Regions from separate parts of the Pyramidobacter sp. YE332 genome, predicted to be linked through region 2. Evidence: riboswitches for the same ligand, from Rfam matches in the RefSeq annotation. Region 2 holds a riboswitch; each other region holds the start of a gene.

Evidence for each region. A riboswitch is a leader RNA that binds a small molecule or an ion and turns the genes downstream of it on or off. The one in region 2 is predicted to bind cobalamin.
Region 1: another riboswitch for cobalamin. It lies ahead of RAH42_RS01785 (methylmalonyl-CoA mutase family protein); the one in region 2 lies ahead of RAH42_RS00600 (ABC transporter substrate-binding protein).
Region 3: another riboswitch for cobalamin. It lies ahead of RAH42_RS12765 (ABC transporter substrate-binding protein); the one in region 2 lies ahead of RAH42_RS00600 (ABC transporter substrate-binding protein).

The regions. Positions count from the first base shown of each region.
Region 1 is NZ_CP133038.1:375,366-384,978, forward strand. Features, by position in the region: gene scpA (methylmalonyl-CoA mutase) at 1-95, opposite strand, end outside; gene RAH42_RS01785 (methylmalonyl-CoA mutase family protein) at 100-2,247, opposite strand; cobalamin riboswitch at 2,363-2,493, opposite strand; gene RAH42_RS01790 (hypothetical protein) at 2,737-3,186, shown strand; gene RAH42_RS01795 (serine hydrolase domain-containing protein) at 3,378-4,766, shown strand; gene RAH42_RS01800 (MATE family efflux transporter) at 4,775-6,109, opposite strand; gene RAH42_RS01805 (ABC transporter substrate-binding protein) at 6,402-7,919, opposite strand; gene RAH42_RS01810 (ABC transporter substrate-binding protein) at 8,018-9,538, opposite strand.
Region 2 is NZ_CP133038.1:112,620-122,232, forward strand. Features, by position in the region: gene RAH42_RS00560 (hypothetical protein) at 1-82, opposite strand, end outside; gene RAH42_RS00565 (DUF5058 family protein) at 96-791, opposite strand; gene RAH42_RS00570 (amidase) at 878-2,329, opposite strand; gene RAH42_RS00575 (helix-turn-helix domain-containing protein) at 2,658-2,972, shown strand; gene RAH42_RS00580 (MurR/RpiR family transcriptional regulator) at 2,972-3,856, shown strand; gene RAH42_RS00585 (ABC transporter ATP-binding protein) at 3,928-4,713, opposite strand; gene RAH42_RS00590 (iron ABC transporter permease) at 4,710-5,771, opposite strand; gene RAH42_RS00595 (ABC transporter substrate-binding protein) at 5,772-6,776, opposite strand; gene RAH42_RS00600 (ABC transporter substrate-binding protein) at 6,968-7,975, opposite strand; cobalamin riboswitch at 8,126-8,332, opposite strand; gene RAH42_RS00605 (L,D-transpeptidase family protein) at 8,437-9,099, shown strand; gene RAH42_RS00610 (hypothetical protein) at 9,213-9,613, opposite strand, start outside.
Region 3 is NZ_CP133038.1:2,718,325-2,727,937, forward strand. Features, by position in the region: gene RAH42_RS12750 (ABC transporter ATP-binding protein) at 1-105, opposite strand, end outside; gene RAH42_RS12755 (ABC transporter permease) at 115-969, opposite strand; gene RAH42_RS12760 (ABC transporter permease) at 962-1,951, opposite strand; gene RAH42_RS12765 (ABC transporter substrate-binding protein) at 2,039-3,583, opposite strand; cobalamin riboswitch at 3,736-3,984, opposite strand; gene RAH42_RS12770 (ISNCY family transposase) at 4,111-4,974, shown strand; gene RAH42_RS12775 (hypothetical protein) at 4,938-5,504, shown strand; gene RAH42_RS12780 (NAD(P)-dependent oxidoreductase) at 5,501-6,379, opposite strand; gene RAH42_RS12785 (PLP-dependent aminotransferase family protein) at 6,564-7,733, shown strand; gene RAH42_RS12790 (C69 family dipeptidase) at 7,951-9,567, shown strand.

The sequences.
Region 1 (9,613 bases), 260 kb from region 2:
GTCTCCCTGAGGACGCGCGCTTCCCAGTCCTGACGCGATTCGGCGCGGCTTTCTTCCTTGAAGGCGATCTTGGTGAAATCAGGATTCTGATACATGGTTCTAGCACATCCCCTTTTTCTTCTGCATGGCGGTGAGGACCTGGAGGCAGTTGGCTTTCACGTGGATGAAATCGTCGACGCCGGCATCGAGATAGCTCTGTTTGAACTCGGGCGCGGGCGCGCCGGCGAGGAACACGGTCATGTCGGGGCGCTTCTCCTTGATCAGCTTGGCCAGCGGCGGCACGAGTTCGGGATAGGTGTCGTCGGTCGAACAGATCACGGCGGCGTCGGCACCGCTTTTCGCGGCGGCCTCGGCGGCCAGCTCCACGGTCTCGAAACCGTCGTTCTTCAGCACCTCGAAGCGAGCCACCTCGAAGAAGCCCGTGCTGAAATCGGCGCGCGGCTTGTGCTGCGGGATGGGGCCCATGTTGGCGAGGAAAACTTTGACGTTGCCGCCGGTTGTGGCGGCGTAGTCTTCGGTGCGCTTCCTCAGCGCTTCGTACTGTTCGGTCCAGCGGTGCGGCTCAAGCGGCGCGACTTTGAGTTCGCAGGCGCCGGCGGCGTCGAGAGTTTTCCACAGATCGGACAGCAGCGCCTCGGCCGCGAACGCCTCGGCGGCGTGGACGACCTGGCCGCCCTTGCCGCATTTGGCGCTTTCGGCCACGTCTTTCAGCGCCTTGGCGAGGCAGTCGGGGCAGCGGCGTTCTTTGATCTCCGCCACTTTGGCCTCGCGGGCGGCCTTGAACTCGGCTAGGTCGCTTGCGGGCACGTCGAGCGGCGTTTCCGCCATGTTGGCGTACATGTTGTTGCCGACGGCGCGTTCGGCGCGGGTGGCGAGCTTCTTGAAGCGGTCGGCGAGCACGGCGCCGATCTCGTTCTGGATCAGGCCGGACTGCAGCGCCTTGACGATTCCGCCTTCGGATTCGATTTTCTGGAACAGTTCCCAGACGCGGTCTTCGACCTGGCGGGTCAGTGTCTCCACGTACCAGGAACCGCCGGCGGGGTCGACGGCGGCGTCGAAGTTGAACTCGGTCTGCATCATGATCTGCTGGTTGCGGGCGATGCGCCGCGCCTGCTCGGTGGCGGGACGGACGGCCCAGTCGAAACAGTTGACGTTCATGGCGTCGACGCCGGCCACGGCGGCCGAAAAGGCCTGCGTGGACGTGCGCAGGATGTTGACGTAGGGATCGTAGACCGTCGCGGTGAACGGCGAGGTCTCGGCGAACACGTTGACCTTGGCGCTCTCGCCCTCGCAGCCGAAGGCGCGCGCCACGTGCGCCCAGAGCACGCGCAGGGCGCGCAGGCGGGCGATCTCCATGAAGAAGTTGGCGCCGAGCCCGACTTCGAAGCGAAGATGGTGGGCGGTCGCGTCGGGGGCAATGCCGCGCTCCGACATGGCGCGGATCACGGCGACGGCGTCGGCGAGCGCGCAGGCCGTCTCCTGGACGGCGGACGCTCCGGCGTTGGCGTAAATGCTGCCGCGGATCAGGATCGTGCGCAGCGCGCACTGATGGTTCTCGGCCCAGAGCAGCGTCTGCGCCATCTCATCGTACAAGCTGTCGAGCGAGCGGCTCAGCGAGCCGTCGCGGGCCAACGAGCCGACGGGGTCGGCGCCGACGCAGCCTTTCAGGCTGGAAAGCGCGACGCCGTGCTTTTCGCACCAGGCGGCGATCATACCCAGCATCGGCAGGGCCGACGCGCCGGCGGCGATGTGCAGCTCGTGCGCGCTCGGATCGGCGGCGGCGAAAAACTTTTCCAGATGTTCCAGCGCGCAGATGCTGACGCCGCGACGCTCGCGGGCGGGAACGTCCATACCGTGCGTGCTGGAGTAATCGAGCACCGGGTGGATGGCCGTGGCGCCCCTTTTCAGTTCCTCGGCGGCCAGTTCGCCGGCTTGGCGCGGGCAGCGCGCATCGACGCCCTGGGCGATCTCCCAGAGACGATCGTGCTGCGGCGCGCTCTTGACGCCTCTCAAAAAGTCCTGCGCTCCGGGAAAGGCATGGCAGTCTTTCAGATTCTCCACGTCCGCGGCCGTGTAGATGGGCTGAAGTGTGATGCCCTCGAACGTCTTCGTGAACATTTTTTTGTCGAAGGGCGCCCCCTTCAGAGCCACTGCGGCGGCCTGCTTCCACTCCTCGTACGTGGGGACTTTGAACTCGTCAAAGGTGACAGGAGTGATCGGCGCAGATTTCTGCTGGTCTTTTTCCATGATGAATCAAATCCTCCCTGACGCTGAAAATTTTGCCCGTTTCCCCGCTGTCGGAAAAAATTCAGCGAAGAGAACGCGCTTGCGCGGCGAAATCCCGCCCGCGCAAGATTCGCTCTCTGTTCCCCCCGTTTCAGGCCGGTATCCTGACTCGCGCGCAGCGCGCTCACAGTGGCGGGGCCGCTTTGGTCTTTCACCAAATTCCCCGGGCTGAAACTGCATATCATGACTTCTCATTCTACAATAAAAATTCCCTCGAATCCACCTCAAAAGGGCAAAAAGAAACGTTCGGAAGGAAAAAGACGGTTCAAGTTTCAGTGTTGTATTTCGCGCCGCCGAAAAGACGCGAGAGAGAAAACGAACGGCGGCGGCCATGGCTGTCCAAAGAATTGTTGTTTTCTCTCATGTGCGGGCATTTTTCGTCTGCTAGAATCAGGGCGTGGTTCCCGGAGGCGTCCGTAAGCCTCCGGCGGCAAAGGAGGTCTGTCTTGCATGAAAAAAATATTGGCGTCGAACGTTGTCCTGCTGACGATGCTGTTCTTCTTGTCAGCCGCGCGTCCTCTGGCGGCGATGAGCGTCAATTTTTACGATCTGTCGGTCGAGATCCCCGAGGGCTGGTCCTTCAGACAGGGCGAACAGGTCCTGATCTACAACCAGAACGAGAGCGCCGCCGTCATCGTCGACCAGGCCGCCACCACCCGGAGCGGCACCGTCAAGAGCGTGGCCGAAAATCTGGCCGACGCGGTGGGCGTGAAAAAGAACGACATCCGCCGCGACAAAAAAGGCTCGCTGCGCCTGGATTTCGTCCAGAACGGCGAGCCGGTCAACGTCCGCGTGCTGGAAAGCCGCGGCCGCATCCTCATGGTCTACGTCTTCGGCAAAGACGCCGAAGCCAACAAAATCGCCGCCTCCATCGGCGAAAAAAGCGCCGCCGGCCATTGACCGTACGGCGACAAAAATACGCTGCGAAAGGGTCGCTTTGTCCCCCTTCCGCAGCGTATTTTTTATCCGGCACGCGAGCCGCCGCCCAAAGGCGGGCTGAACGGGACTCTTGGCCGTCTGTTTTGCCCCGCTTCGTTTATAATAAGGCCGTTTTCACGCCTCAAAATTTACGCTCTCAAGGAGAATCATCGATGACAGATCCTTTTCGGACGAAAGAGTCCGCTTTCTGCGACTATGCGGAACAAATCATAACGGCTCATCGCGCCCGCGGCCTTGCCGTCGCCGTCGTCGATCGGAGCGGTACGGCCTATCAGAGATTTTTCGGCTTCCGCGACGCGGCGCGCCGCCTGCCCGTCGGCGAGAACACGATCTTCGGCCTGGCCTCGGTGACCAAGTCTTTCACCGCGCTGGCGCTGATGCAGCTGGCGGAGCAAGGGCTCGTCGATCTGCAGGTGCCGGCGTCCGCCTACTGCCCGGAATTCAAAAACGGCGGGCAAGCGCCCGTGAGCGTGGCGCACTTCCTCAGCCACAGCGGCGGCTATTTCCCCATGCCGCGAGCGCTGCTGCCCGACCTCCTGAAAAAACTGGGCGTCGATCCGCGCTCGCAGGAAACGGCTTACGACGACCGCGTCGCCCAGGCGGCGGTCGAACAGGTCGCGCGCGGTCTGGACGCGCCGGCGCCGCGGCTGGGACGCCCCGGCGAATACATGAGCTACTGCAACGACGGCTACGGCATCCTCAGCGACATCGTCCGCCGCTGCGGCGGCGAAGGATCGTACGCCCGCTACGTGGAACGCCGCATCCTCGGGCCGCTCGGCATGGGCCGGAGCACCTGCGAGTTCCTGCGTCCCTCCGAAGACGCCGACACGTCGCTGCTGTACAGCGACGATCTCGGCGTGAGCGAAGGCGACCGCGACTTTTACCGCAGCGCCTTCGTCCTCAACGGCGGCGGCGCGATGAAATCCACGCTGGCCGACCTGAAAAAATATCTGCGCATGTACCTCAACGGCGGCCGCGGCGAAGCGGGCGCGATCGTCGCGGAACGGAGCGTCCGCGACATGGTAAGCCCCCGCGTGGCGGCGAAGCATCATCAGTTCTACGGCTACGGGCTGAGCGTCGGCTTCATGCGCGACCTCACGGTGTACCGCCACGGCGGCAGCCTGCCCGGCGTTTCCTCGCACATCGCCTGGTCGCCGGAACTCGACCGGGGTGTGATCGTGCTGTGCAACACGCAGAACGTCCCCGTCTCCCTGATTGCCGACGCGCTGCTCAGGATCGCCGCCGGCTGGGAGCCGCCGCCGGAAGACCTCTGGACCGACTGTCCCTGGGAACCGGAAGTTATCGAAGCGGCCTGCGGGCATTACCGCTCCGGCGAAGGCGCGAAAGTCACCATCGAAAAGGACGGCCGCGGCATTTCCGTCCTCAACGACGGCAAACCGATGAGCGTACGCATGGTGCGCGGCCGCATGGCCCTGCTGCGCAGCGGCTTCGCCGTGTCGGAGCTGCGCCCCTGCTTCAACGAAAACGGCGCCGTCTGGGCCCTGCGCCTGAACGACCGCATCGTGCCGAAAGTCGGCTGAGCGCCTTGCTAGCCCAAGTATTTCTTCATCCGATAGTTTTCCACGGCGATAAAAGAGCCCGTGCAGAGCAAAGAAAGGAACTCCGCGACGGGGATGGCGTACCAAACGCCGTCTGTTCCACAGAACTTCGGCAGGATGTAAAGCATCGGGATCAAGAAGACGGTTTGGCGAAGCACGCTGAGCAGCAGAGTCCTCTTCGGCTTTCCGATCGACTGAAAATACACCTGCCCGACCGCCTGGACAGTGGCGAGAGGAAACAGCAGCGTCAGTTTTTCCAGACCGTCCGCGGCGTAAGGCATGATCCGTCCGTCCCCGTTGGTGATGACCGACATTATTGCCGCGGCCCGAAGATGAAAGAGCAGCCAGCCGCCGATGCCGATGACGAAGGCGAGGAACATCGACTTATAAAGAGTTTCTCTGGCCCTCGCGTAGGCTCTTGCTCCGTAATTGTAGCCGATGATCGGCTGACTGCCCTGTCCGATCCCGAAGACGGGCATCAAAACGATGGAATACGTGATGTTTATGGCGCCGTAAGCGCCGACGGCAAAATAGTTTTCGTAGCGCAGCAGTTGATTGTTCGCAGCCGCGGCGATCAGCGAGGAGACGACCTGAGTGAAAAACGTGGAGAGTCCCGCGATGTATATGTCCAGCACGTCGCGACACTTCAGTCTCAGACCTTTCGGATCGACGCGGCACGACTTCGCCTTTTTCGACAGGAGCCGGAGCATGCACAGCAGCAGCACGAACTGCGAGATCACCGTGGCCAGCGCCGCGCCGCCGATCCCCATGCCGAAAGGAAAGAGAAAAATGAAGTCAAGGAAAACGTTGAGCAGCGCGCTGGCGGCCGTGCACAGCATCGCTTTCCCCGGAAAGCCGATCACCCTGTTTATGTGATACAGTCCCGTGCCTGTGATCATCAGCGGCAGGCCCCGCGCGATCACCGTCAGATACTCTCTGCCGTAGGGGATGGTGCTGCCGCTGGCGCCGAAAAAATACAGCACTTCGTCAAGAAATGCGGATACGCCCAAGAAGACGATGGCCGAGGTCGCCGCCAGGGCGACCAGCGCGCCGCCGATCAGTTCCTCGACCCGCTGCTGCTGTCTTTCTCCCATTTTGATCGCGATGAGAGAGGCCGCGCCGATGCCAATCCATACGCCGAAAGCCTGAAGCACCAAAAAGACCGCGCTAGCGACGCTCATGCTCGAAAAAGCCTCCGCGCCGACGGCGTAGCTTACGAATATTCTGTCCGCTAGGTTATAGACGGCATTGACAAGCATGCCTACTGTCGCCGGCACAGAGTAATAAAATATCAACCTGACGATATTGTCTCTCTCCAGATTCATTTTTTCTCCCTCCCCTACAGCTTTTTGACGGCGCGGGCGCCGTTTTATATCCGCCGGCACATTGAAGCTTCGCGGTCTTTTGCGGGAACAGCGCGGACCTTCCCCTCTTGCGCCATCCCGCCGTGTTTTTCAGCGCGTTTTCCGGCCTTCCCTCCTGAGCAATCGGTCACAGCTCTCTGCCAAACATTTTACATGAAAAAAACGCTGATCGAAGTGATCAGCGTTTTTTTCGTGGGACAGGCCCGTCGGCGAAACGATCGTGTTCGTTTTTGCGCGCGCCGCGAGGTCGCGGTTACTCGTAAAAGACGGTGTTCAGCGGGTTCAGCGTGCCGTGGTAAAAGCCGTTGGCGCCTCTAAGGTTTTTATTGGCGCCGTAGAGCGTGTCGGCGATGGCCAGACAACACCAGGGGTTCAGCTCGTCGATACGCTCGCAGAGGCGCGCGTAGATTTCGGCGCGTTCGGGGCCGTCCTCGGTCACGGCTCCCTTTTCGAGAAGCTCGTCCACTTCCTTGTCCTTCAGACAAACTCTGTTGGTCGAGCCAGCGAAGCGCGAGTGCATGGCGGTCTTGATGTAGGCGTCGGGATCGGGATTGACGCTGGATCCCCAGCCGATCATGAAGACGGGGAGATTGCCGTTTTTCAGCTGTTCGAGAAAACTGCCCCACTCGAGCACGTTGATCTGCACGGTCACGCCGACGTCGGCGAGCATGGACGGGATGATTTCGGCGTAGTTGCGGCGCTGCTTGCTTTCGTTCGTGTAAAGCGTAAACGACAAATCGGCCGCGCCCGCTTCTTCGAGGAGTTTCCGCGCCTTGTCGGGGTCGTATTCCGGCGGGACCGGCGCGGGGAAATAGTTGTGGATCGGCAGCAGCACGCTAGACGGCACGACGCCGAGCCCGTGGTAAACGACGTTCAGAGCGGCTTCGCGGTCGATGGCGAGAGCGATGGCGCGGCGGACCCGCGGGTCGTCGAAGGGCGGCGTCTGCGTGTTGAATCCCATGTAGGTCAGCGCCAGCCCGGGCTTGTGGTACACCTTGACTTTTCCTTCGTTTTCAAGGCGTCTGAAATCGCTGTTGGGGATGTCGTAGATGAGGTCGACGTTGCCCGTTTCGAGTTCAATCACACGGCTGGCTGGTTCGGGGATCGTGCGCATGATCAGGCTCTTGAAGCGTGGCTTCGCGTCCCAGTAGTCGTCGAAGCGCTCGAAGGCGACATGGTCGCCTTCCAGCGTTTCCGAAAATTTGAAAGGCCCGGTCCCGATCGGACGGCGGCCGTAATCGTCGCCTTCGGCTTCGACCGCCGCCTTGTTCAGGACGTAACTGGAGGAGTGGTTCAGGTAGGAAAGAAAAGCCGCCATGGGCGATTTTGTTTTAACCCGGAACGTGTACCTGTCGACGATCTTGAAACCGTCGGGATCGATGTTGGCGCCGTAGGCCCTGACCGCCGCGGCTTTGGGCGTCGTCATGCGGTGCAGCGTGAAAACGGCGTCTTCCGCGGTCAGTTCCGCGCCGTTGTGGAACTTGACGCCTTTGCGCAGCGTGATCTCGTAGGTGAGGGGATCCAGCTTTTTCCAGCTCTTGGCGAGGCGGCCGATCAGTTTTTTGTCGCGGGAAAAATCGAACAGCGGCTCATACATCTGGATCATATAAGTGCTGGAGACCGTGTCGCTGGTCATCTGAGGATCGAAAGACTTCGCGTCGGCCGGCATACCGACGGACAGCAGCTCCTTTTCCGCCGCGGCGATATTGCCGGTCTGCAGAAACACGAAAAGAAGTACGAAGAATGCCGTTTTGGGAGGTTTCACGTTCATGTTTTTTCCTCCTTCGCTCGTCCAATGCGACATGAATTCTGTAAAATCAGGCGCCGAAACTGAAGAGTCTCGGCGCCTGATTTTATTGCCAGTGAATCTTATTCGTAATAGATGCGGTCCAGACGGTTGATCGAACCGCGATAGAAATTTTCCACGCCCTTCAGGTTCTTGTTCGCGCCATACAGGGTGTCGGCGATGGCCAGATAGCACCAGGGATTCAGCTCGTTGACGCGGTCGCAGAATTTCTTGTAGATTTCCGCGCGCTCCGGGCCGTCGGGCGTGACGGTGCCCTTGTCGAGCAGCTCGTCGACCAGCGCGTCCTTCAGCCAGACGCGGTTGGAGGGACCGGCGAACTTGGAGTGCATGGCGGCCTTGATGTAGGCATCGGGATCGGGATTGACGTTGTCGGCGGCCCAGCCGATCATGAAGACGGGCAGCTTGCCGCCTTTGAGCTGTTCGAGGAAGGTGCCCCACTCGAGGACCTGGATCTTGACGGTGATGCCCAGATCGCCCAGCATGGCCTGGATGACTTCGGCGTAATCCTTGCGCTGTTTGTTCTCGTTGGTGTAGATGGTGAACTCGAGATCCTTGACGCCGGCTTCTTCAAGCATCTTTTCGGCCTTGTCGGGATCGTATTCCACCGGCACGGGATCGGGGAAATAATTGTTCACGGGGATCAACGGGCTGGTGGGCACGCGTCCCAGTCCCTTGTAAACGACGTCGAGCGCGCCCTCGCGGTCGATGGCGATGGTGATGGCCTTGCGGACTTTGGGGTTGTCGAACGGGGGCGTCTGCGTGTTGAAGCCCATGTAGGTGATGGAAAGGCCGGGCTTGTTGTACACGGCGACCTTGCCTTCGTCCTGAAGGCGTTTGAAATCGTTGTTGGGAATGGCGTAGGCGATGTCGACGTTGCCGGTCTCAAGCTCGATGACGCGGCTGGTGGCCTCGGGGATCGTGCGGATCAGCAGTTTCTTGTAGCGGGGCTTGGTTCCCCAGTAGTCCTCGAAACGCTCATAGGACACGTGATCGCCCTTGAGCATTTCCACGAACTTGAAGGGGCCGGTGCCGATCGGGTGCTTGGCGTAATCGTCCCCGGCGGCTTCGACCGCGGCCTTGCAGAGGATATAGGCCGACGAATGGGTCAGATAGGACAGGAAGCCAGCCATCGGAGAACTTGCCTTCACCTGGAAGGTGTAGCGGTCGACGACTTTCAGGCCTGAAGCGTCGATGTTCGCGCCGTAGGACTTGACCGCCGCCGCCGCGGGCGTGGTCATGCGGTTCAGGGTGAACACGGCGTCGTCGGCGGTCACTTCGGCGCCGTTGTGAAACTTGACGCCTTTGCGCAGCGTGATTTCGTAGGTCAGATCGTCGAGCTGTTTCCAACTCTCGGCCAAACAGGGAAGCAGCTTCTTGTCGCTGCCGATCTCGATCAGCGGTTCGTACATCTGGATCATGTAGGTGCTCGACGTGGTGTCGTTGGTCATCTGCGGATCCAGCGACTTGGCGTCGGCCGCCATGCCCACCGTGATCGTGTCCTCGGGAACGGCCGCGGCCGCGCCGCAGAACATCAGACCCAACGCAAGTACGGCGCACAAAACGGAATACCTCTTCAACTTCATAAACACACTTCCTTTCAAAGTGATCAAGCTGATGAAACGCCCTGCCGGCCCATGCCGGCAAGGTAAAACCCTTTT
Region 2 (9,613 bases):
GGAAGCTGCAGCAGATTGCCAGGAGCATGGTGACGCGGCCGACGCGAACGACCGATTTGTTCCATTCCGTTCTGAAATCCATGTGAACGGCCTCCTCACATAAAGAAGTAACCGCAGATCAGGCCGGCGATGATGGCGAAGCCCAGCGAATAGTCCTTGATCCAGGGATGTTTTTTGCCGAGCTGAATCAGCACGAACATGGAGACAGCGCCGATGATCGCGGCGACGGTGCGGCCGCTGAACGTGACCAGATAAGGGCTGGTCATGTGACTGTAAAGGCCGATGCTCGCCGTGGCGGTAAGAATGGCGCGCCATGCCTTGTCGGTGCCGCCGATCTTGTCGCTGACTTTGTCCATCCTGTGGGTGAACAGCCACACCATCAGCAGCCAGCCGCAGCCGTTCACGCTCATCGTGAACCAGGAAACGGCCATCTGATTCAGGCCGTAGCCGGCGCCGCCCAGTTCCACGCCGCAGGCTGCGGCGCCGGTGCGGGCAGCGGTCAGCTCGGTGGCGGCCGAGCCGATCATGGACAGGCGGATCCAGGAGATGGGGCCGCCAACGACCGAAATCATGGCCAGAATGACGATGACCTGGGCGATAGCGGGGCCCGTGGCGGAGATCATGCCGCTCTTGAAGGCGCGGTTACAGGCGGCCCTGTCGAGGCCGACGCTGCCGGCGAACTTGTAGCCCAGCTTCACGTAGCGGAGCGCCAGCAACGCGACGATGCTGACGCTGATGGCGGCGCACCCCCAGAAAGGCGCCGCGTTGCCGATCTTCAACAATTCTTCCATAAAAGAGCTCCTCCTTGGGCGGGAACGAAAATTTTGAGAGCGCGGGACGAGCCGAACGGTTCCGGAACGCTTTCTGCGAAAAAAAACTAGAATTTCGGCGGGAATTTCTCGACGAAGCCGGTAACCGCTTCGTAGGCCGAAGCGAACTGCAGCACCTCGAACTCCCGGTGCGGCGCGGCGACCAGCTGCAGGCCGATGGAAAGGCGATTCGCGCCGCCGAATCCGGCCGGCACCGTGCAGACGGCGTTGCCGCCCATGGTCCACGGCGTGACGATCTCCATCCAATTGTGATAGGTGCGCATCGGCGTGCCGTCGATCGTCTCAGGCCAGTGAACGTTCTTGTCGAAAGGGAAGCAGCAGGCGGTGGGCGAGACGATGTAGTCGTAATCGTCGTAAACCTTGAGCATGGCGTGATAGAACTCGGTGCGCTTCTCGAAGGCGCGGTACACCTCCTGGGCGCTCATGGTCAGCGAACCCTCGTACTCCCAGCGGCTCTCCGGCTTCATCAGGTCCTGACGGCATTTGTCGTACCACGGCTTCAGCGAGGACGCGCAGTAATGGCGGATGGGCAGCCAGATGGTCTCCCAGAACTCGTTCATATTGTAAAAGGGCTCGATGTCCTCGACCGCCGCGCCGAAGTCCTTCATGCGTTCCACAGCCGCGCGGCAAGTTTCCAAGACGCCGGGCTCGGTGGGCAGCGCGCCGCCCCAGTCGCCGATCCAAGCCACGCGAACGCCCTTCTGATCCTTTTTCAGCGCCTCGCGCACGTTCGCCGGCGTCAGCGCTTTTACGCGCGGATCGGCCTCGCGGGTCAGCGGGAACTTGGCGTCGTAGCCGGCCATGGTGGCGAACAGCAGGGCCACGTCGGCCACGGTGCGCCCCATGGGCCCGTTTGTGGCCATGGAGTTGGTGAACAGTTCGGTGCCGCCGGAGGGGACGGCGCCGATGGATGGGCGCAGGCTGACGATGTTGCACCAGCCGGCGGGATTGCGCAGCGAGCCCATGAAGTCGCTGCCGTCCGCCACGGCCTGCATCCTCAAAGCGACGGCGCAGGCTGCGCCGCCGGACGAGCCGCCGCTGCTGCAGTTCTCGTCGTAAGGATTGCCGGTGGCGCCGAACACTTCGTTGTAGGACTGGGAACCGTAGCCGAACTCGGGCGTGTTGGTTTTGCCGATGATGATGGCGCCGTCGCGCTTCATCGCGGTGACGACAGCGCCGTCGGCGTCGGGGATCCAGTCCTTGAGAAGCAGCGATCCCTTGGTGGTGCGGATGCCCTTGGTGGGAACCAGATCCTTCACGGCCTGCGGGAAGCCTTGCATCCAGCCGTTGTCCCTGCCGGATGCCAGCTCGGCGTCCTTTTCACCGGCCTGTTCCAGCAGCGCCTCGCCGTCGACGCAGGTGACGATGGCGTTGACGCGGGGATTGGTCTTGTCGATGTGATCAAGGTAGGAAGCCATCACCTCGCGGCAGGAAACTTCCCTGGCGTGGATGGCCTTGGACAGATCCACAGCCGTCATTTCGACAACAGTATTGCTCACGAGAATTACCCCTTTCTGGCGTTTTCATGAAAAATTCCTTCCCATAAGACAATTTTGCTGAACTTATGAAGGACTGAACTGGCTGTTATTTTATAAATTTCGTCAGCTGCGATCAATCTGGGATAAAAATCTTGCCTATGTTAGAATTCTGATGTACTGCCGCGGGAAAGAGGCGGAAAAACTTTTCGTTTCGCCGCCGTTCAGGGAAGAGGATCCGTACCGTGCCGCTTTAGAAAGCGCCGGCGGTCCGTCGGAAAACGGCTGCGGAAGCGTCACTTTCTGACGGCCGGCGCAGCAGACGAATTCCTATGAAGATGAGGCGAATTTCATGATTCCGGAAGATTTTGCCGAAAAGATCACGTTCAACCGCACCTGGGATCTGCTTTCCCATCGCTGGAAGTTCTACGTCGTCTATCTGCTGGGCGAGCGGCCGCTCCGTTTCGGCGAGCTGCGGCGGCTTTGCGCGGCAGTGTCGCGCGTGACGCTGACCGGCTACCTGCGCCAACTGGAGCAGGAAGGTTTTATCAGTTGCCACAAGCTCAGCGAGCCGGCGCTTTTCGCCGAATACGCGCTGACCGACTTGGGACGCAGCGCGCTGCCTCTGGTGCGCCAGTTGATCGCGTGGGGCGACGAGGCGGACTGATGCATAACGACAGCAAATCCTTTTCGGTCAAACAGAAGCTCATCAACGCCGAACACAGAAGTGATCTCGACGAAGCCAATTGGGAGCTGGCGCAGTATCTGCTGCTCCACTACAACGAGATCGACCGCATGAAAACGCGCGACCTAGTAGTACAATGCCATACTTCATTCTCCACTGTACAACGTTTCTGTCGAAGCTTAGGATTTGATAACTTCTCAGATCTACGGAAAGCTAAAATGAACATCCCAGAAAATCAATACGAAATCGCGCTTGACAACTTCGGCCGCGGACTCTATGAGCCGCGGCGGCTTTACGACGAGATCCTGAGGAACGTCTGGGGCGTCGGCCAAAAAATGGATTGGAATCGCCTGCGCTGTCTTGCCGAAGCGATGGCGGCCGCGCGCAGTATCATCATTTTCGCCGTGCGTCCCTATTCTTTCGTGCTGCAGGAATTCCAGAGCCAATCTATTGCTCTCAATAAACCGTTGTTTATTTTAGATGACATTTGTACTCATCGCAGTATCATTGAGCGCCTATTGAGCAGCGACCTGTGCCTGATCACTGTATCACCCGCCGGCTGTCTGATTCCCGCTATCAAAGACGAGCTGAACAAAATCGCGGGCTTCAAGACGGCTCTCTACTGCCCGGGGGCGTTGGCCCGCGAAGGGGCGACCGACTGTCTGCGAAGCTATGATCTGACGTTCCCGCTGACGCTGCGGAGCGACGCCTACAATTATCTCGAAATCTACGGCAAGTACGCCGTCGGCTATTTTTTCGACCTGCTGCTGGGCGAGGTGATCCGCCGAGTCGGCGGCAAAAAGCAAGAGCGGCGTCGCACGAAGGACACGCGGCAAACGATGTTCCACGTGGAACATCGCACGTAAAAACGTCCGACGATCCAGTCATCGTCGGACGCGGCGTTATCACAGGCTTTTTGCGCAACAGGATTTTCTGTTTAGAAAGCGCCGCCGGAGCTCAGGCGGTGCAGAAAAACGATCTGCGGCCGTCCCGTCTCGGGGTTGGGAGCAACGCTGGCCTCCACACGGTAAACGGCGCGGATCAGTTCGGGCGTGAGCACCTCGGCCGGAGCACCGCTGGCGAAGACCTGACCGTCCTTCATCACGTAAATGCGGTCGCAGTACTGTGCCGCCAGGTTCAGGTCGTGCATGACGACCAGCGAGGTGACGCCGAGACTGCGCAGCAGGTCCATGATCTCGAGCTGATAATAGATGTCGAGGTGGTTGGTGGGCTCGTCGAGGATCAGAAAGTCCGTCTCCTGCGCAATGGCACGGGCAATCAGAGCGCGCTGTTTTTCGCCGCCGGACAGCGAGGCAAAACTGCGTCCGCCCCGTTCCCGCATTCCCACGTATTCCAACGCGCGCTCCACCAACTCGAAATCATGCGCGTCGTCGCGCTGCAACGCCTTTTTGTGCGGATAACGCCCCATCGCGGCGATCTCGCGCACGGTGAAGTCGAACTGTCCCGGCATCTCCTGCGGCACTGCCGCGGCGCGGCGCGCGAATTCCCGGGCGCGCAGACCCCAAACCTCTTCGTCGTCCAGCAGGATCGAACCGAAGCGCGGCCTATTGACGCGGTATGCGCAGCGCAGCAAACTGGATTTGCCGCTGCCGTTGGGGCCGATCACGCCGACGAACTCGCCGCGTTCCACTTTCAAGTCGGCGCCGCTCACGATATCCGCGGTTCCGACTCCCCAGCGCAGCGATTCGATTGTCAGCTTCATCGCGGGGTTCTCCCGCTGCTTTTGAGCAGCCAGATGAAAAACGGCGCGCCGATAAAGCCCGTGACGATGCCCAGAGGAAGCTCCCGCGGAGCCAGAGCGGTGCGCGCGAACACATCCGTCCAGATCAGAAAGCTCGCTCCCGCGAGCGCCCCCACCGGCAGGAGGCGGCGATGGTCGGAACCGACCAGCAGCCGCACGGCGTGCGGAACGATCAGTCCGACGAAACCGATCGAACCGCTGACCGCTACGATCACCCCGGTCAGCACCGAAGTGGCGGTGAACAGAAGACGGCGGAATTTCGTCACGTCCACGCCGAGCGCCGCCGCGTTCTCGTCGCCCAGCAGCAAGGCGTTGAGCGGGCGCGACTGGGCGATGAACAGGGCAAGAGAACCGATCAGCACGAAAAAAGGCAACGGCAGACGATCCCATCTTGCGCCGCCGAGCCCGCCGAGCATCCAGAACATCGCCGATTCGGCGCCGTTGCGCTGTTCCAGATAGACCATGAAATTGGTCACGGCCATAAACACGTACGACACGGCAAGTCCCGACAGGACCATCCGCACCGGCGTCAGGCCGCTGCCCTGACGCGCTATGGCGAAAACCAGCACGAAAGCCAACGCCGCACCGGCAAAGGCCAGCGCGGAGACTCCGGACATGCCGGTCAGAGCGATGCCGAAAACCCGCGTCATGAAGAGCATGGCAAACACCGCCCCCGCACATGCGCCCGAAGAAATCCCCAGCAGATAGGGATCGGCCAGCGAATTGCGGACCAGCGACTGGATCACCGCCCCCGCGGTGGCAAGGCCCGCGCCGACGACAGCGCCGAGCAGCACGCGCGGGAAACGGATCATCCAGACGATACCGACTTCGTTGCGCGGCCATTCCGCCCCGAACCATTGCCAGTCCGGAAACATCTGATGGAGGATGATGCCCCACACATGCCGGAACGGCAGCGGCGCCGTCCCCATCGATACTCCCAGAGTTACGCTGAAAAACAGCAGGATCGTCAAGAGGATCAGCAGCGGCGCCAGATCTCGTTTGACAAAGAACCGGTTCACTTAAAATATCGCGGGATACAGCCCGCGAGCGATCAGTTCCAGTCCGCGAACGGCTCGCGGACCCGGATAGACTTCGTCCACCGACATGTAGATCAGTTTTTTGTCGCGGACGGCTTTGACGCCCTGCAGCGCGGGATGGTCGAGCAGCATGGCCTTGCTTTCGTTTTCCGGCGTGGCGCGGTATTCGAGGATCAGGATCACGTCGGGATCGCGGGCGACGACTTCTTCCCACGTCACCTTGATCCAGCTGCTTTCCACGTCGTCGAAGACGTTGGCGGCATGCGCCAAGCGGAGCAGAGCGCTGGGCATGGCCTGTCCGCCGCAGGAGCGAGGCACGTCTTCGTTGGGCGTTCCGAAGCTGCGGAAGATGAACACGCGCGGACTTTCTCTCACGCCGTCAAGTTTTTCCCCTACGGTCGCGACTCTCGCTTTCATGCCGGCGATCACCGCCTCGGCCTTATCCTGCACGTTGAAAATCACGCCCAGGGTGCGAAGGTCGTTATAGGTATCTTCCAGCGTCACAGGCGGCTTGTCCATCACGCGGATCAGCGATTCCGTGATGGCGTAGCTCTTGACGCCATGCTTTTCCAGCTCTTCGGGCGTGACGGCGTTGCCGGCCGTGCTGCCGGGGATATCGAGGCCGTAGTTGTAGCCCGACAGGAAAAAGTCGGGATTGGCGCCGAGCAAAGTTTCCAGCGCAATGTAACCTTCCTGGGCCACGGGGATCTTCGCCAGCTTCTCGCGGTATTCGGGGGAAACCTGGTGTTTCGAGCCGGGGAATCCCGCATAACCTACGAGCCGGTCTTCAAGACCAAGCGCGAACATCAGCTCGATGATATTGCTGTCGCCGTTGGTGACGACGCGCTCGGGCGCTTTTTCAAAGACGATCTTGCGGTCGCCGTTCTCGACGGTTACGGGATAAACCGTTTCTGCCGCGCCTGCGGCTGCGGCGAAAAAAACGGCGCTCAGCAGCGCCGCAAAAATGACGTGAAGCGATTTCCTCATCATAGGACCTCCGATTCAAATAAGATGACAAAGCGACGCGGCCCCGAAAGGCTGCGAAAAAAGCCCTGCTCCGCGGATCGTTCCACGAGAACAGGGCCTGCATTTTTTCAACGCACGACGGAGCGCCGTCCGTCCTTCTGCGCGCACGCCTTACGGACGCAACGGCAGGCCTCCTGAAAAGCTTCTTTCAGCTACTTGAACAGTTCGGGATAAAAGGCTTTGGAAATCAGTTCCAGGCCGCGGATGGCGCGGGGGCCGGGATAGGCGTCTTCGATGCGAATGATGTAAACGCGCCCATCCTTCACGGCGTTCACGCCCTGCAGCGCGGGATTCTCGAGCAGCAGCTTTTTACGTTCCTCGCCGTTCGTCGTACCGGCTTCCAGCAGCAGGATCACGTCGGGATTGCGCGCGACGACCTCTTCCCACGTCACCTTGATCCAGCTGCCGTCGACGTCGGCAAAGATGTTGCGCGCCTTCGCCATCGTCACCAGAGCGCTGGGCATGGCCTGAGCGCCGTTGGAACGGGGAGGCTGATCGGGGGCGCTCCAGGTGGGATGGATGAACACGTTCAAGGGCTTGGCCAAGTCGAGCTGCGACAGCTTGGCTTCCACCGCCGCGGCGCGCGCTTTCATGCCGTCGATCACCTGCCGCGCCTTGTCCTGCGCGTCGAAGATCACGCCCAGCTTGGTCAGGTCGGCGTAGGTGTCCTCGAGGCTGACGATGGGCTTTTTCATCACGTGGATCAGCGACTCGGTGATGGCGTAGCTCTTGACGCCGTGCTTTTCCAGCTCTTCGGGCGTGATGGCACCGCCGGCCGTGCTGCCGGGGATGTCAAGTCCGTAGTTGTAACCCGACAGGAAAAAGTCGGGATCGGTGCCAAGCAGCGCTTCCAGCGTGATGTAGCCGGGCGCGGCAACGGGGATCGCCTTGAGCTTCTCCCGGTATTCCGGCGAGACTTGACCGCCGTACTCGGGGAATCCCGCGTAGCCCGCCATGCGGCTTTCGAGGCCGAGGGCGAACATCAGTTCAATGATGTTGCTGTCGCCGTTGGTGACGACGCGCTCGGGCGCTTTTTCGAAGACGATCTTGCGGTCGCCGTTCTCGACGGTTACGGGATAAACGGTCTCCGCCGCGAAGGACGCCGCGGTTATGGCCAGTAAACCGGCTGCCGCAAAAAAGCTGCGAAGAATCTTTTTCATGCTGTGAACCTCCTGCGCAAAAAAACGTGACCCGGCCCCCGCCGGCTCGCCTCTATAGAAAACGCGGGCATAAAAAAAGACACGGTCCGCGGCCGTGCCTTTAGAGACAGTGATATCTGCTGCCCTGAAAAGATTTCGCCCGCGCAAAAGCCTTCCTTCGCGTCGCCCGGCGCGTATCCTGACTCCCCATCGTCCTCCGCGGCGCCCTTCCCAAAGGCCGAAAGCCTTCAGTGAGCGTGATACCGCTTCGTCAGGGGTTACAGTGGCGGGGCCGCGCAGGATTTTCACCTGCTTCCGACGCCCGGCGACGTTCCATTTTCACATATTTTAAGCGCCTCCAGGCCCCCTGTCAAATCCTGAGGCAGGACGGGACTGAAGCGGGACCCGCGCAGACAGCGCGGCGTTTTTGTGCTATGCTTGGCTCACCAAATGGGATCATTCCGAAGGGGAGGTCGCTCGTTATGAAACGTATTCTTGCAAAAATTTTCCCGGCGCTTTTCGCCGCCGCGGCGTTGGCTGCGCCCGCCATGGGCGCCGATCTGCGCGAGCTGCTCGCGGCCACGCGGACGGCGCAGAAAACCGGCGAGATCATCCTCGTCGTCGACCGCACCCTGACCCTGTGGAAGAAAAGCGATGCCGGCGCCTGGCAAAAGACGCTGGAAGCGCCGTGCGGCTACGGCAAGCTGGGGCTGACGGAAAACAAGCGCGAGGGCGACAAAAAGACGCCCGTCGGCGCCTTCCCGATCCTGCACGCCTTCGGCAACAAGCCCAACCCCGGCACGGCCATGAAATGGCGCCCAGTGACGCCCTCCTCCTACTGGGCCGACGACGTAAACCAGCCGAAAATCTACAACACCTGGGTGGAGAGCGCGAAAAAAATCCACGGCGAACACCTGGCCGACTACTATCAGTACGATTACGCCATGGCCGTCGGCTACAACTCCGACCCCACCGTGCCGGGACGAGGGTCGGCCATCTTCGTCCACGTCAAATCCCGCCGCCACTGGACCACCGCCGGCTGCCTCTCGCTCGAACGCCGGGACATGATCGAGCTGCTGCGCCAGTGCCACGACGGCGCCTGGATCGTCATCGTCCCGAAAGCGGAGCGTCTCGCCCGTTTTTAGACGGAGCCATACCGAATACAAAAGCCATTTCTTTCATCATTCGCCGCGGCGATAAAAACTGCCCCGCCTTTCTCGGCAAGCGAGAAAGGCGGGGCAGTTTTTATCGCCGCGGATCAATCCTGAGGCCTGTTCAGCGCGCGGTCGAGGTTGCGCACGAAATCCTGCGTGTTGGTGACCATGCTGACGGCCGTGACGGTGCCGCGGTCGGACAGCTTGTTGACGGCGAATTCCTGCACGTCGACGGTATACATGTAGACGGGACGGACGACGCCGTCGAACTCGTTGTACGAGGGGGTCATGTTGCCGGTGGCGATGGTGTAAAGGATCGCTGACATCATGATCATGGTCGAGGTCTTGCGGGCGTGGACGCGCATGGCGTTCTGAGCGGCGTAGACGTTGTTGCAGGCGCCGGGCAGGGCCAGGCGGTCGCGGATGGTGCCGGCCATGACCAGAGCTGTGCCGCATTCGACGCAGGCCTTGACGAAGCCGTCTTTGACCTTGCCGGAGGCGACGA
Region 3 (9,613 bases), 170 kb from region 2:
ATCGGCGATGGCCTGGAACGTCACTTTCTCCAGCCGCGCGTCGTAGCTCTCGAAACCGACCGACAGGTGGCGCACGTCAAGCAGGATGTGCTTGTCTTCGTTCATGAGGGCCTCCTATTCGCGGGCGCTGTGCGGGTCGATCAGTACCCGCAGATAGTCGCCGACGCCGTCGAAAAGCTGCGTCACCAGCAGCAGCGCGACTCCGGGGAAGAACGCCGGCCACCACATCCCCGCCGCCAGATACTTCATCGATTCCGAGAGGATCACGCCCATGGCCGGCGTGTCCAGCGGCAGACCGTAGCCGAGGAAGGTGATGCCCGCTTCGTGCAGGATCGCGTGCGGAAACAGCAGGATCAGACCCACCACGTACTGCGGGAAGACGTGCGGGACGATGTGCCGTACGGCGATGTGCAGCGGCCCTTTGCCCAGCCTGCGGGCCACCTGCACGTACTGGGCCGAACGGATCTGCATGACCTCGGCGCGAATCAGTCGCGTCAGGTTGGGCCAGTGCGTCACCGCCACGCCCGTGATGACGCCGGCCGCGCCGCCGCCCATGGCGATGGAAATCAGAATGAGCAGGATCAGGTGCGGCACGCCCATGCACAGATCGACGAGATAGTTGACCACGGCGTCCACCGTGCCGCCGAAGATCGCCGACAGACTGCCGAGGACCAGTGCGATCACCGAACTGATCGCCGCCGACAGCAGGCCGATACGGATGCTCAGCGACAGCCCCGCGACCGTGCGGTAGAACATGTCTCGCCCGAGATTGTCCGTGCCGAACAGATGCGCCAGCGACGGCGCCAGGCGGCGGGCCGAATAGTTTGCCTCGAAACTTTCCGGCGGCAGCAGCAGCCCCCAGACGAATACGCCCGACAGGATCAGCGTTCCCGTGCCGATCATCAGCAGCGTTTTGCGGCGGCGATTCAGCCAGGCCCTCGCCGGTTTTGCGCAGGCAAGCTCAGACACTGGAGCGCCCTCCCTCGCGGATCTGCGGGTCGACGAAGCCGTAAATGAGGTTGGCCGCGAGGTTGCCGGCGAACACGAAAAGGACGCTGAACAACGCGATTCCCATCAGCAGCGGCGCGTCGGCGTGAAGCCCCGCCTCGACGGCGGTGGCGCCAAGCCCTGGATAGGAGAAAACTTTCTCCGCCAGCACCGAGCCGCCGAACAGTTCGCTCACCGAAGCGCACTGCAGCGTCACCGCCGGCAGGGCGATGTTGCGCAGGCCGTGGCGGCGGATGATCTGGCCGAGCGTCTCGCCGCGGGCGCGGGCGAAGACGACGTACTCGCTCTCGAGCACGTCGATCAGCTTCTGCCGCGTGTGCAGCGCGATGTTGGCCACGCCTGTGATGGACAATGTCAGCGCCGGCAGGACGAGGTGATGGAGCCGTTCGCCCCAGGTGACCTCCGAGGCGAGGCGCCCGATCGGAATGGAGAGTCCCAGCGGGAACCAGCGCAGCTCGACGGCGAAGACCACCAGCACCAGCAGACCGATCCAGAACGTCGGCGTCGACGCCAGCACGAGGCTGAACGTCCTGACGATCTTATCGAGCCAGCTGTCGCGATACGTGCCGGCGGCGACGCCAAGAACGAGCCCCAGCGCGCCGGAGAGCGTCCATGCCGTGCCCATCAGCAGCAGCGAGGCCTTGAAACGCTCGCGCAGCACCGACGCAACCGGCTGATGCAGCGACACCGACCTGCCCAAATCGCCGTGAAGCGCGCGTTTTGCCCAGATCACATAGCGCTGGAGCGGCGGCTTGTCCAAATCCCATTGTTCTTCGATGTGGGCCCGCTGTTCGTCGGAGACGTTGATCTCGCCCAGAAAGGCGTCGACGGCGTTCATCGGCGAGGCGGTGACCAGAAAGAAACTGAGCATCGAAGCGGATGCAAGCAAGAGCAGCATTCGCGTCAGCGAGCCGCTCAGATATTTCAGAAGGCTTTTATTCACGGGAACGGGAGCTCCTTCCTTTGTCCTGTGTCGAAAAAACGAAAGCATGGCTGAATTCCGCCTTTCGGCAGAACTTCATGAAAAGCCTCAGTCGTCCCAGGACCACTCGTTCATGTTCTCGACGACCGAAAGTCCCTGATTGCGTACGGGGATCTTATTCAGCGGGGGGAGGCGTAGCCCCTTGCGGACGAGATAATTGTTCCGGGGACGGCTGATGTACAGAAACGGCACGTCCGCGGCGGCACGGGCCTCGGCCTTGCTCCAGAACGCGCTGGCCGTGTTCTGGTCCGTGGCGCGCATCGCCTGGTCGATGAGCGCGTCGACGTCGGGATTGCTGTAGGACGACGGATTGTTGATGACGGCCTTGTTGATGTTGGAGGAATGGTAATACAGTCTGAAGTCCATGGGGCTGGGAGCGCCGACGCTCCAACACGTAGGGACCGCGCGGGCTTTTCGGCATTCCGCCCAGGGCGCCGATCTGGCGATGATGCGGATGCCGAGAGCTTTGGCGTTATCAGCCAGCGCCACCACCGTATTGTAGCGATCCAGATCGTTGCTGCGGCCGGTGACGGTGAACTCGGCCTTGACGCCGTTTTTCTCGCGGATGCCGTCTCCGTCGGTATCTTTCCAGCCGGCGTCTTCGAGGAGCTTTTTGGCTTCTTCGACGCGATTGTCCTCAAAATCGATATGAGCCGCCCAAGGAAGCGTGTCGCTGCCAATCGAGCAGGCCGGCGTGCCCATGCCGTTCAGAGCGCGTTCCACCAGCTGCCGGCGGTTGATGCCGATATCCAGCGCCTTGCGGATCGCGGGGTCGCACGTCACGTTGTTGCCCGTCTTGCTTCCGTCGGGGGCCGTTCCCTCCGGAATGACCGGCAGGTTCACCGCCAACGTCCCCAGGACGTCGAGGCTCAGCAGCTCCATCCCTTCCACCGCCGAGTGCGCGTACTCGGAATTGACGAGGACGAGATCCAGCTGCCCCGATTGAGCGGCGGCCAACGCCGCGTCTTCGTCGATCTTGAGAATCGTGACACGCCGGAACGGCGATTTTGTGCCGTAATAATAGGGGTTCGGTTCGAGAATCAACTGCTGATCTTTCTGGAAATCGACGACGCGCCAGGCTCCCGAACACACCGGCCGGTCGCCGTACGCTTCGTGATAAGCGTGCGCCGGCACGATGCCCACAAAGCTCAGAGCGTAAGGGAACAGCGACGAAGGCTCGCTCAACGTGAATTCTACCGTGAAATCGTCGAGGGCCTTCACGCTCTCCATGACCGTCAGGTCGGCGGCCGAAGCGCTGGCCTTGGTCTTCTCGTAGGTGAAGACGATGTCTTGGGCGGTCAGCGGCGTGCCGTCGGCGAACTTTGCGTCGCGGCGGATCTCATACGTGTAGCTGAGACCGTCGCCGCTGATTTTCTCGCGTATCGCCAGATCTTTTTCGAGCACGTTGTCCTTTCCCGACTTCAGCAGGTGGCAGTGAAAAATATCGGGCCCCCATACGCCGTGCCCGAGAATGGGATCGAATTTGCCCGCCACCATGTTGACGCCCGTAGAGATCACGATCTCGTCCTTCGCCATGGCCGTGCCGCAGAGCACGGCTGCCAGAGCCAACGCCGCAAGAAAACTCTTTTTCATGTCTGCCTCCAAAGTATGCTTGCGCGGAAAACCGCGCTCTTGGCGCTTTGGCCGGAGAGTGAAAACGAAAAAACACGCCGGCTGCGTCCGCAAGGACACAAACCGGCGCGTCCGTTTTCACGCGCACTCGGCGCTCGCTTTGGGCACGGCGAACGCTTCTTTCGAAAATGTGTAAGTCTCCTGACTCGCGCTCTGGAAGACGATGGTCTTGCCGCGTTCACGCCTGTCTTCCCATGGCGAAGCCACAGTGACGGACTTTCGTCCCGGCGCCCATACCACGGCGGCGCTTCGGCGTGACCTCGCGCTTACAGTGCCGGCCGCGCGGGGATTTTCACCCCATTCCATTTACGCCGTTTCCGCCGAACGGAAGGGAAACGGCGACACATTTTCCGCAATTCTTTCCATGCAGCGAGTTTAATATAACTTCGTGAAAAAATCAATTGACGACAAAGAAGAGATGTCGTTGTTCAGTGATAAAGTCCCCCATAACTGTTCCAAGAAAATGTCACTCTGAGATAATACCGTTCATGAAACAGGAGCGAATGACATTGTCACAAAAGGAACTGGATCGTATCAGGATTATCGGAGCGCTTGTCGACGGACGCATGACGAACAGGGAGGCGGCGGAAAAGCTGGGGCTCTGTCAACGGCAAATCATCAGGATCAAAAAGAGGTTCGTCGTTCAAGGGGCGGCGGGGCTTGTTCACGGCAACCGCGGCAGAACGTCTCGGCGCAGGATCGGAGATGAGGTTCGGGAGTCGGTGCTGAAGGCGTATGAGGAGGTCTATTACGATTTCAACTTCTCTCACTTTGCGGAATGCCTGAACGAACGAGAGGGGATCGGGATCAGTCGTTCGAGTGTCGTCCGCATTCTGAAGGACGAGGGGATCAGGAGCAAGAAGAGTGCGCGGCGGCGGCCGAAGCTTCACCGTTCTCGACCGCGGAAGGTGGCCGCGGGGATGTTGTGGCAGACTGACGCCACGTCGTTTGAATGGTTTGGCAGGGGGAACGGGCGTGCGACGCTGCACGCTTATATTGACGATGCGACGGGGATCGTGACTGGCGCCTGTTTCACTGAGAACGAATGTATGGCGGGCTATGTCGCCGCGCTGGGGATGGGGATCGAGGGGTATGGGCTGCCGATGGCGATTTACAGCGACCGGCATACGATTTTCCGCTCTCCAAAGGCACGGGCGCAGGATGATGAGGATCGGATCGAAGGGAATGAAGAAAATGAAGGGAATGAGGCGGGGAAGGAGGAGCCGTTAAGTTGTTTCGGACGGGGGCTGAAGGATCTTGGGATCGGGCAGATCTTTGCCTTGACGCCGGAGGCGAAGGGGCGTGTCGAACGTCTTTGGAACACGATGCAGGACAGGCTGCCGGGGAGCTGAGGCTGCTTGGCGTCTCGGATATCACGGCGGCCAACGAGGTTTTGCCCAAGCTCATCGCCAGGCACAATCGGAAGTTTGCCGTCAATCCGGCTGAGGGAGAGGACGTTTATGTGAAGCCGGAAGGAAAAGTCGATTTGGATTTTCTCTTTGCGCGTCGCGAATCTCGCAGGACGGATCACGGCGGCATGATCTCCTACGGAGGTCGTCGGTACGTTCCGGCGGCGGACGATTGCCTCGGGATGGCCCAAACGACGGTTGAGGTGCGTGAAACGTCGACCGGGCGGATCTGGGGTGTTTCCAAGGGCAGACGGATCGAGATGAAGGAGGTTGAAAGTCAAAAACGAGTCAACTCCGATGAGGCATCGGCAAAGAAACGGAAAAGCGGGCTTGTGAAAGCGCACACCGCCGGAATCCTCATTCCCAGCGTCAAAGAAAGCGTGGCTTACCCGCAGCATTGTCCAGGGAAAGCGTCCCAATGGCCCGTCCGGTGCCACTGCCGCGACGCCGGGGGTCGTTTGCGAAGGAACTAGGCACGCGAAGCAAGATACAGTTTGTACAGCGCCTGGGTACCGTCGTTTTCGCCGCCTTCGTCAGCCAGGCGGCGGTAAAGTTTGTCGGCCAGCTCCAGCCCGGGCAGGTCGAGCTTCATCTCCCGCGCGCAGTCGAGGGCGATGCCCATGTCCTTGATGAAGTGCTTGACGTAAAACCCGGGCTTGAAATCGCCCTTCAGCATGCGCGGCGCCAAGTTGCTCATCGAAAAGCTGCCCGCCGCGCCGCCGGAGATGCTGGTCAGAACCGACTGCGGATCGAGCCCGGCCGTGCGCGCGTAGGCCAGCGCTTCGCAGACGCCCATCATGTTGGACGCGATGGCGATCTGGTTGGCCATCTTGGTATGCTGCCCCGCGCCCCATGTGCCCTGAAGCCTCCATTCTTTGCCCATGGCGGCGAACAGCGGCTCCGCCAGCTTGAACGCCGCTTCCGGGCCGCCGGCCATGATCGTCAGCTTGGCCTCGCGCGCCCCTACGTCGCCGCCGGAAACGGGCGCGTCGAGCGCCTCGCCGCCCAGCTCCCGCGCTTTGGCGCCGATTTTCGCGGCCAGCAGCGGCGACGAGGTGGTCATATCGATGACCAGCTTGCCCAGAGCAAAGCCCGCGAACAGACCTTTTTCGCCGAAGTAGACCTGCTCCACGTCGCGCGGATAGCCGACGACCGTGATCACCGCCTCGGCCGCGCGCATCACCGCGGCGGGGCTGTCGGCCCATGCCGCGCCGGATGCCAGCAACGTTTCGGCGGAAGCTTTCGTGCGATTATAGACTGTCAGCTCGAAACCGGCTTTCATCAGGTTCGCCGCCATCGCTCTCCCCATCACGCCCAGCCCGACAAAACCGATCTTCTTCAAAGTCATCAGAATCTCTCCTTTTTCATCAGATCCCGCGCGGCGCAAGCCGCGCTCGTCTTCCTTTTTGTTTTATTCTAGCACGGATCGTTCGCATGAAGAGCCACGAGTTTTCTCCGCTGGATATTTATCAAGCCGGTATGAAAATGTTATAATGGCGCAAATTTGAAAAACCCAGTCAGGAGGCCTGACCATGGAATACAGACTCAGTCACCGCGCCCAGAACCTGCGCCGCTGCATGATGGACGCCTTTCATCTGCGCGACGCGAAGGACATGATCTTCTTCAACTCAGGACAGCCCGCGGCGGATCTTTATCCTCGCGCCCTGCTGCGCGCCGTCCTCGACGAGCTGCTCGCCGAGGAGCCGCAGATACTCGCCTACCCCGGTTCGCAGGGCGACGAAGAACTGCGCAAAGCCCTGGCCGAACGCCAGAACCGCCTCGACGGCGGCGCCGGCATCCGGGCGGAACAGATCGTCGTCACCAACGGCGGCACCGGCGGCGCCGATCTGCTCGCCCAGTTATTTATCGATCCCGGCGACACGGTGCTGAGCGAAACGCCCACGTTCCCGGAGACGCTGGACTGCTTCACCAAATCCGGCGCGCGCCTCGCAGGCGTCTCCATGGATGCCGGCGGGCCGCTGCCCGACGAGCTCGAACGCCTGGCGCAAAAGTGCCGGCCGCGCTTCTTTTATGTCATCCCCAACTTTCAGAACCCCACGGGGCGCTGCACCTCGCCCGAACGCCGCCGCGCCGTCGCGGAGATCGCGCGCCGGTACGGCTTCTTCATCGTCGAGGACGATCCCTATCGCGAGCTGAGCTTCGACGCCGCGCCGCCGCCTTCCTATCATTCGCTGGCGCCCGACTGCACGATCTCCATGGGCAGCCTCTCCAAGACCATCGCGCCGGGAATGCGCATCGGCTGGCTGGTGCTGCCGGACGAGCTGGTCGAGCGCGCCGTGATGACGCTCAAGGCCACGGCGCTGTGTTATCCCGCCCTGCTCCACCGCGCCGCCGCGCGCGTGCTCGAACATCCTCAGTTCGACGCTCACGTCGCCGAGTTATGCCGCGATCTGAAGCGACGTTACCAGCTTTTGACTGGATTGATGAGCGCACAGATCCCAACGGGATGGCTGACGTGGGAAACGCCGCTGGGGGAATGTTCCTGTGGTGCCGCCTGCATGACGGCGTCTCGGCCATGGACTTCGCCGTGCGCGCCCGCGATCGTTGGCACGTGGCCTTTTTCCCCGGCGTGTGTTTCACACCCAACTACGAAGGGGAAGACTTCTCGCTGCGCCTTACCTTCGCGCGCCAGACCGACGCCCAGATGGCCGAAGGCGTACGCCGCATCGCCGCGGCGCTGAAGAGCTTCGCCGCGAACTGACGCAGAGTTTCGGCGCCGTGGGGACAGGACTCGCATAAACATGCGTCGCGCGGTTTGCGGCACAGCCCTGTGAAAAGGACGGGACCGTACGGTCTCTATTCAACGGGAAACGATGAAGCGCTGCTTCTTGACATATTCATAAAATATATGTTAGATTCATTGCACCTTGTTTCACAAAACGAAAAGGAGGCAATGCAATGTCGAAGAAATTTTTAAGCGTTCTGCTCCTTCTGATCGGAATCACCTGTGAAGCGGCTCTGGGCTGCACCGTTTTTGGCGTCGGAAAGAATGTGTCCGCGACGGGGCACGCCATGGTTTCGCATTCCTGCGACTCCATGTCGGACACGTTTCAGCTGCACCTGATTCCCGCCGCGTCGCATGAAGCGGGCGCTGAGCGCTTTTTGCTCAAAGAAGGCAAAGGCTGCGACGCCGGCGCCGATCCCGGCGTGATCGGCAAAATCCCCGAAGTTCCGCAGACCAATCAGTATCTGACCAGCCGCTACTCGTTCCTCAACGACAAGGGACTGGCCATGGGCGAATCGACCATGACGATGACCGCCGACGACAAACGCAGCGAAAAAGTGCTGGAAGTCATGGAAACCAACGCTTTCGGCATGACGAACTGCCATATCGTTCAGGACATCGCCCTCGAACGCGCCGGCACCGCCCGCGAGGCCGTAAAGGTCATCGGCGATCTGATCGACGAATACGGCTGGTACGAGGCCGGCGAGACCATGCCGATCACCGACGGCGACGAAGTATGGATCGTCGAAGCCTACGGCAACAAGATGTGGGCCGCCTGGCGCGTGCCCGACGACGAGATTTTCGTGGCCGCGAACCGCGCCCGTCTGCGCGAACTCGACCTGACCGATACGGAAAACGTCGCCTACGCTCCCGGCATGGTCGAGTACGCCGTCGAGCAGGGCTTCATCGACGCCAAAGACGTGAACATGAAGAGCTTCAGCCCCGCCGACGTGTTCTATCCCACGCTGCGCCTTTACTCCGCGCTGCGCGAATGGCGCGCGCTCACCCTCTTCGCACCCTCCCTCAAACTCGATCCCTACGCCCACTATTTCCCCAAGTCGGTCAAGCCCGACAAACCCGTCACCGTCGCCGACCTGTTCCGTATTTACGGCGACTGGTACGAAGGCACCGAGTTCGACCTCAGCAAAGGCCCCGCCGCCGGTCCCTACGGCAATCCCAACCGCTACCGCAAAGAGATCAAACTGGGCTGGAACGACAACGAATTCCCCCGCGCCATCAACGACTACCGCCACACCTACGTGCAGATCTGCGAGGTCGATCCCACCCTGCCCGAAGCCGTGCGCGGCATCGTCTGGTTCGGTTACGGCGCCGCCGACACCACCTATCTGACGCCCTTCTGGGCCAGCATGAAAGCTCTGCCCGAGCCCTTCACCACCGGCACGCGCAAAGGCCCCTTCGACCCCAAGTCCGCCTGGTGGGAGTGCATCCGCGTGCAGCACATCGCCGAACTGCGCTACCAGGACATCCGCAAGGAGATCATCGACTACCGCACGCCCCTCATGGAAGCCGATTACGTCAAGGCGCACGAGATTCAAAAGCAGGCGGCCGAGCTGATCAAAAACGGCCAGAGCGACAAAGCTCTCGACTTGATCACCGACTACGCCTGCGGCAACGCCGTCGCCCGCCACAAGGGCTGGAACGAACTGGGCAACCGTCTCTTCGCCAAATACTGCCTGAACGGCACCAACATGGAGTACAAAACCTATCCCGAAGAGTGGAGCCGTCTGATCTGGAAAGGCCCCTTCCTCCGTCCCGACGGCACCAAGTAACCTAAGAACGCAACGGAGAAACGAAGACACGGAGAAAAGCGAAAAC